Regions from separate parts of the Aminobacter sp. GW821-FHT11F06 genome, predicted to be linked through region 3. Evidence: riboswitches for the same ligand, from Rfam matches in the RefSeq annotation. Region 3 holds a riboswitch; each other region holds the start of a gene.

The links. Region 3 has a riboswitch for cobalamin ahead of bluB (5,6-dimethylbenzimidazole synthase). Riboswitches for the same ligand answer to the same signal wherever they lie in the genome.
Region 1: linked by a shared signal. The riboswitch ahead of AC1RTB_RS22085 (CbtB domain-containing protein) and the one ahead of bluB (5,6-dimethylbenzimidazole synthase) in region 3 are both predicted to bind cobalamin.
Region 2: linked by a shared signal. The riboswitch ahead of AC1RTB_RS09300 (ABC transporter ATP-binding protein) and the one ahead of bluB (5,6-dimethylbenzimidazole synthase) in region 3 are both predicted to bind cobalamin.

What each region holds. Positions count from the first base shown of each region.
Region 1 covers NZ_JBXARL010000010.1:57,711-59,969, forward strand. The annotation lists gene AC1RTB_RS22075 (acetyltransferase domain-containing protein) at 1-174, opposite strand, end outside; gene AC1RTB_RS22080 (gamma-glutamylcyclotransferase) at 297-986, shown strand; cobalamin riboswitch at 1,054-1,250, shown strand; gene AC1RTB_RS22085 (CbtB domain-containing protein) at 1,287-1,463, shown strand; gene AC1RTB_RS22090 (CbtA family protein) at 1,480-2,241, shown strand; gene cobU (bifunctional adenosylcobinamide kinase/adenosylcobinamide-phosphate guanylyltransferase) at 2,234-2,259, shown strand, end outside.
Region 2 covers NZ_JBXARL010000003.1:297,010-299,268, reverse strand. The annotation lists gene AC1RTB_RS09305 (MFS transporter) at 1-983, shown strand, start outside; cobalamin riboswitch at 1,016-1,229, shown strand; gene AC1RTB_RS09300 (ABC transporter ATP-binding protein) at 1,342-2,157, shown strand; gene AC1RTB_RS09295 (ABC transporter substrate-binding protein) at 2,173-2,259, shown strand, end outside.
Region 3 covers NZ_JBXARL010000003.1:79,846-82,104, forward strand. The annotation lists gene galU (UTP--glucose-1-phosphate uridylyltransferase GalU) at 1-764, shown strand, start outside; cobalamin riboswitch at 827-1,011, shown strand; gene bluB (5,6-dimethylbenzimidazole synthase) at 1,058-1,774, shown strand; gene AC1RTB_RS08315 (outer membrane beta-barrel protein) at 1,771-2,259, opposite strand, start outside.

The DNA.
Region 1 (2,259 bases), on a different contig from region 3:
AAGCTTCCAGTTGCCATAGGCGGTCATGCCCGGATCGGCGTAGCCGAAGAATTCGAGATCCCAGGCGAAGTGGTAGATCGCCATGGCGACGAGGGCTATGCCACGGGCGATGTCGATGACCGACACGCGCCGCGAGGGGGCTTGAACTTGTTCAGTGCTCGGATGCATGGTCATGGCCATTCGCTTCGGCGTTTTCGGGTGTTGCAGCGCCCCTGCAGCACTATCATGGTTGAAGCGGGGCGGTAGAGAGCAGTGTGGCCAGTCATGCACAGGGTTAAGGAATTGAAGGGGCGCAAATGACCGGACGCATGATGTCGCTGACCGAAGAGCTGGTGGCGCGTTGCTATCGCGACGTGGCTGATGCCGGGCCAGACCCCGATGCGGTGCATCTCGACGATGCCGACTACGAGGCGATGATCGATGAAACGCTTTCGGCGCATCCCAACAACGGCCCGCTATGGCTGTTTGCTTATGGTTCGCTGATCTGGAAGCCTGAGGTCGAGCATACCGAAGAGAAGGTGGCGCTGGCGCGCGGCTGGCATCGTTCGTTTTGCGTCGGTATGAATCGCTGGCGGGCAACGAAAGAGCAGCCCGGCCTGATGATGGGTATGGATCGCGGCGGCCAGTGCAAGGGCGTGGCGCTCAGGCTCATGGACGGCGACAGGCGCGCGCAGCTCGACAAGCTCTACCGCCGCGAGATGACGCTGAAGCCTTCGACCTACAAGCCGCGCTGGCTGACCCTTGCCACAGATGACGGTCCGCTGACCGCACTTGCCTTCGTCGTCAATCGAGCCGGCCGCGCCTATGCCGGAGCTCTTGGCGAAGACGAAGTCGTCGAGCGGCTGGCCACGACCTGCGGCCATTGGGGCTCAGCGGCGGACTATCTCTACAATGTGGTGAAGAACCTCGAGCAGCGCGCCATCCACGACCGCCATCTGTGGCGGCTGCAGCATCTGGTGGCCGAACGAATCGCGGCCCGGACCTGATCGCCAAAACGCCGCATTCGCACCGCCCGGCGTCGGAATTTGGTTTGCCGCCCAAGGCATTTGTTTCTATAGTCGCGGCGTCGTCGGTTCCGTTACGGAATCAAGAGGGAATGCGGTAAGGGCCTGTTGAAGGTCCGAAGCCGTGGCTGCCCCCGCAACTGTATGCGGTTAGCTCTCCCCAAATGCCACTGAAGCTTGCTTCGGGAAGGCGGGGAAGGGTGTCGATCCGCAAGCCAGGAGACCTGCCGGCGACAGGGACACTTCTCGAGGCCCTCGGGTGGAGGGCGAAAGGACTTTAAGATGACTACTGTTTCTGCAATCGGCGCCGACGTTTCCTCGCAGTCGCGCACCATGCAGCTCGCGCTTGCGGCGCTGCTCGGCCTTTTCGTTGTTGGCTTCCTCGGGTTCTCGCATATGGACGTGGTGCACAACGCTGCCCACGACTATCGCCACTCGATGGCTTTCCCCTGCCACTAACGAAGGCACCCCAACCATGTCTGTATTTCGCAACGTCGTGTTCATCGCGGCGATCAGCGGCCTATTGGCCGGCGTGATCCTTGCCGCGCTCCAAACCTATGCAACCGTTCCGCTGATCCTCAAGGCCGAAACATATGAGAACGCCGGCGGCCATGACCATGCCGCGGCACCGGCCGCTGGTGCCGAGGTCACAGCGCCAGCACCTGCGGCACAAGCCGTGGCACCTGCTGAAGAGGAAGCTGAAGCCTGGGCGCCCGCCGACGGCTTTGAGCGCTTCGCCTATTCGGCACTGGCCAACATCGTCAGCGGCGTCGCTTTCGCGCTGATCCTGGTCGCGGTTTCCGAGTTCGCCGGCGGCATCGCCAACTGGCGCCAGGGCGTGTTCTGGGGTTTTGCCGGCTTCGCCGTCTTTACGCTCGCACCCGGCCTGGGCTTGCCACCGGAACTGCCGGCCATGCCGGCTGCCGATCTTGGCGACCGCCAGATCTGGTGGATTTCCACTGTCGTCGCCACTGCGGCCGGCCTCGCGCTGATCGCTTTCAAGCAGTCGCTGCCGCTCGCCATCCTCGGTGTGGCACTGATCGTTGCGCCGCACATCATTGGTGCGCCGCAGCCTGAAAGCCACGACTCGCCGATCCCAGCCGACCTGCATCACAGTTTCGTCGTTGCCGTGACCATCACCAATCTGGTGTTCTGGGTGGTGCTCGGTGCTGTCGCCGGGGCTGTGCGGCAGCGTTTCATGGGTTCGCAGGGCGCATTGCGCGGCAGCTTTGCCTGAGAAGCTGACATTTCTGCT
Region 2 (2,259 bases), 220 kb from region 3:
CGGCGCGATTGCCGCGCAAGCCGGTGCTGATCGGGCTTGCAATGCTGTTCGTGCTCGGCAACCTGCTCTGCGCCATCGCCCCGACTTACTGGACGCTGATGGCCGCCCGCGTCATCACCGCCTTCGGCCACGGCGCCTTTTTCGGCATTGGCTCGGTGGTGGCGGCGAGCCTTGTGCCCAAGAACCAGCGCGCCAGCGCCATCGCCCTTATGTTCGCCGGCCTGACGCTCGCCAACATCCTGGGCGTGCCCGGCGGCACTGCACTTGGCGAAGCCTATGGCTGGCGCATGACCTTTTTCGCTGTCGTTGTCATCGGGTTGATCTCGGTCGCGGCAATCGCCTTTCTGGTGCCGGCAGGCGTTGCCCCTCCCGGCAAGGGCGGCATCGCGGGCGAGGTCAAGGTGCTGGGCAAGCTGCAGGTGTGGCTTGCGATGATCATCTCGGCACTCGCCTCGGGCAGCCTGTTTGCCGTCTTCACCTACATCAAGCCGATCCTCACCGACGTCACCGGCGTATCGGTGGATTCGGTGACCTGGATCCTGCTTTTGTTCGGCGGCGGCATGACCATCGGCAACATCATCGGCGGCAAGCTCGCCGACTGGAAGCTGATGCCGACGGCCCTTGGCGCACTGATCATCATGGCCGCGATCCATGTCGCCTTCGCCGCGTGGAGCACGAGCGCGCCACTGGCGATCCTGCTCATTTTCATGTGGGGCGTCATCACCTTCGTCATCGTGCCGCCGATGCAGATGCGCGTCGTTGAGACCGCATCCGAGGCGCCCAACCTCGCCGCGACCCTCAACCAGGGCGCTTTCAATGCCGGCAACGCCGCCGGCGCCTGGATTGGCGGTGCCGCCATTTCCTGGGGCGTGAGTTATGCCGACCTGCCGCTTGTCGGCGCGGCGATTGCACTTTGCGCCTTTGGCGTAGCGCTTTTGTCCTTCACCCTCGACAGGCGTGACGCAATCGAGCAAGCCGCATGACGCTTTAGCGATTGTCAGCAGTCCGTAGCTGCTGTAGCCACGACAACGATGGTTCCTGCGGCCCGACTCGGGCAACGGGATTAAATGGGAACACGGTGAGACGTTCGTCTGGACGCGAAACCGTGGCTGCCCCCGCAACTGTGAGCGGATAGCAAATCGGAGACATGCCACTGGCCGCGAGGCCGGGAAGGTTCCGAGGCGCGATCACCCGCGAGCCAGGAGACCTGCCATCATCTGTGCAATTCAAACCGGCCGGGGTGTGCCGTGGAGATGATGATGATGGCGATTGCCTATTCGATAGGTTTCGGTTCGCTGATCGGATCGTTCCGCCTGCTCCGTGCTTTCACGGAGAAAAGGCATGCTCGACCGTGTTCATGCGGCTAGCCGTCTCGTCGGCGACACCCCAGCCGAGCTTGATATCGACGCCGTCAGCTGGGGACCTCGTCCCTCGCAGCAGATTCTCGCGCCCGTAAGCATCCGCATAGCACCCGGCGAGTTGCTGGCGATCGTCGGGCCGAATGGTGCTGGCAAGTCGAGCCTGCTGCGCTGCCTCTATCGCTATCATCGCCCGAGCGGCGGCACAGTCAGGCTCGACGGCACCGACATCTGGAAGATGAAGCCGCGCGATTGCGCCCGCCGCATCGCAACCGTGTTGCAGGAACCGGCTTCCGACTTCGGCCTGACGGTGGCCGAGATCGCCGAACTGGGCCTGACGCCGCATGCGACGCGCATGCGCACCGGCGACGAAGATTATGCCCAGGTCGAGACGGCGCTGTCGCTGCTCGGCCTGACAAAACTTGCCGCGCGCGATTTCGGTTCGCTGTCGGGCGGCGAAAAGCAGCGCGTGATGATCGCCCGCGCGCTGGTGCAGAAGCCCGACCTCCTGATCCTCGACGAGCCGACCAACCATCTCGACATCCGCCACCAGCTCGAAGTGCTCGAACTGCTGCGCACGCTCGGCTGCACGGTCATCGTGTCGCTGCATGACCTCGCCCTTGCCTCGGCGCATGCCGACCGCGTGCTGGTGATGGATGGCGGCCATGCCGTTGCCGCGGGCAGCCCCACCGACATCCTGACGCCCGAACGCATTCGCGCAAGCTTTGCGGTCGGAACCACGCTCGACAGCCATCCGATCACCGGGCGGCCCCGCTTTTCCTTCCATCTCGAACGCTGAACCCAAGGAGCCCCTATGCGCCTGCCAATCATTGCCGCCGCCCTGCTCGCCACCTGCGCCTCCGCTGCCGCAAGCAGCTTCCCAGCCACCGTCAAGAGCTGC
Region 3 (2,259 bases):
TCGATGAGGCACGCGAAGCCGGCATCGAGCATTTCATCTTCGTCACCGGCCGCAACAAGGCTGTCATCGAAGATCATTTCGACGTCCAGTTCGAACTCTACGATACACTGGCCCAGCGCGGCAAAAGCGAACAGCTTGAACGGCTGCAGCGGCTGCAGCCGGGGCCGGGCCAGACCTCGTTCACCCGCCAGCAGGTGCCGCTTGGCCTTGGCCATGCTGTGTGGTGCGCGCGCGAACTTGTCGGCGACGAGCCCTTCGCGCTGCTTTTGCCCGACATGATCATGCAGTCGGAAAAGAGCTGCATGCGCCAGATGGTCGAGCTTTACGCCGAGACCGGCAACAACATCATCGCTGTGCAGGAGTGCGATCCCGCCGAGACGCACAAATATGGCATCGTCGGACAGGGCAAGGCCGTCCACACCGGCTTCGAGATCGAAGGCATGGTGGAAAAGCCCAAGCAGGGCACGGCACCTTCCAACCTCTTCATCAATGGCCGCTACATCCTGCAGCCGGAGATTTTCAACATCCTGGCCAGCCAGGAGCGGGGCGCCGGCGACGAAATCCAGCTGACCGACGCGATGCTGAAGCTCGAGAAGATGCAGCCTTTCTACGGCTACCACTATCGTGGCCGCACCTTCGACTGCGGCTCGCCGGAAGGCTTCGTCGAGGCCAATGTCGCCTTCGCTCTGTCGCGTTCCGATCTCAACAAGAGCATGGCCGGTGTCATCGAAGGCCTGCTGCACGAGATGAAGCCCGGCCGCTGATGCCATGTCGCTGACGCGCCAAATTTGGACGCGCAGCGGCGTAGCAACCGAGGTCCGCGTCCTGTAGACATATTCTGCCAGGTGCCCGCAGCGATGCGGGAGAATCGGGAACACGGTGCAAATCCGTGGCGTGCCCAACGCTGTAAGAGGGACCGTATCGGCAAAAGCCACTGTTCATCTTGAACGGGAAGGTGTCGACAACGGGTTGAACTCGAGCCAGAAGACCGGCCCGGCAGAAATCGTCCACCGCATGGTCAGGCGGCGGAAAACGATTGCTCGCAAGGGGACACGCGATGCCGGCTGACCATTCCGATTGTTTCGACCAAACTGCCCAGGATGCGGTCTACCGCGCCATCTTCACGCGCCGCGACGTGCGCAGCCATTTTCTGCCCGATCCGCTCGAAGACGATGTGCTGGCGCGGCTCTTGATGGCTGCCCATCACGCACCGTCGGTCGGTTTCATGCAGCCATGGAATTTCATCGTCATCCGTGACGTCGAGCGCAGGCAGAAGGTGCGCGACCTGTTCTTCGCTGCGCGCCAGCAGGAACTGCCGCGGATCGCCGAGGAAAAACAGGCACTCTACCGCAAGCTCAAGCTTGAAGGCATCTGCGAGACCCCGCTCAATCTTGTCGTCACCTGCGACCGCAGCCGTTCGGAGAATTCGCCGCTCGGACGCTGGCACAATCCGGAAATGGATCTCTACAGCACCGTTTGCGCGGTGCAGAATTTCTGGCTGGCGGCGCGTGCGGAAGGCGTCGGCGTCGGCTGGGTCAGCATCCTCGACCGAGAGGCGCTGAAAAGTCTGCTCGGCATCCCCGAACATGTCGTGCCGGTGGCTTATCTCTGCGTCGGACGGGTTTCCGAATTCGCGCAAAGGCCCGATCTCGAAAGGCATGGCTGGGGCAGCCGCCTGCCGCTGGCCGACCTCATCATGAGTGAGGTGTTTTCGGGACAAGGGGAGGAAGCGCTGAAGGCAATCACCGCCGGACTGGCTGTGCCCAGTCCCTAGCGCTGGATTTTCACGCCGAGGAACACGCTGTTGGTCTTGCTGTCGCGGTTGGGCAGCGTGCTGTTGAAGGTCTCATGACGCAGCCGGCCGGTGAGGCCGGCATAGCGGTTGACCCACCAGGTCAGGCCTGCTTCAGCGGTCAGCGTCATATCGTGGTCTTCAGAGTCGGCATAATCGCGCCAGCCGGCGCCCACTGCTGCCATGGCCGTGAGGTTCGCGCGGATTTCGCGCTCGACGCTAAGGCGCCCGGCGTAGAGAATCGAACCGCTTTCGCCCGGAGTGGTCGACCCCTCGACGAAGGTCGCGCCGTTGAAGCCGACAATGGTGCCACGGATCGGCGACCATCTGAGGTCGGCGGCAATAGTCGGTTCGGAGATGGTCTTGAGGCGATCGTCGTCGAAGTTTTCGCTGATCCAGCCGGCCGAAAGCTCGCCGCCGAATTTCTCGCCCATGTCTAGCTCGACGCCGGCGCGCGCGCCGATCCT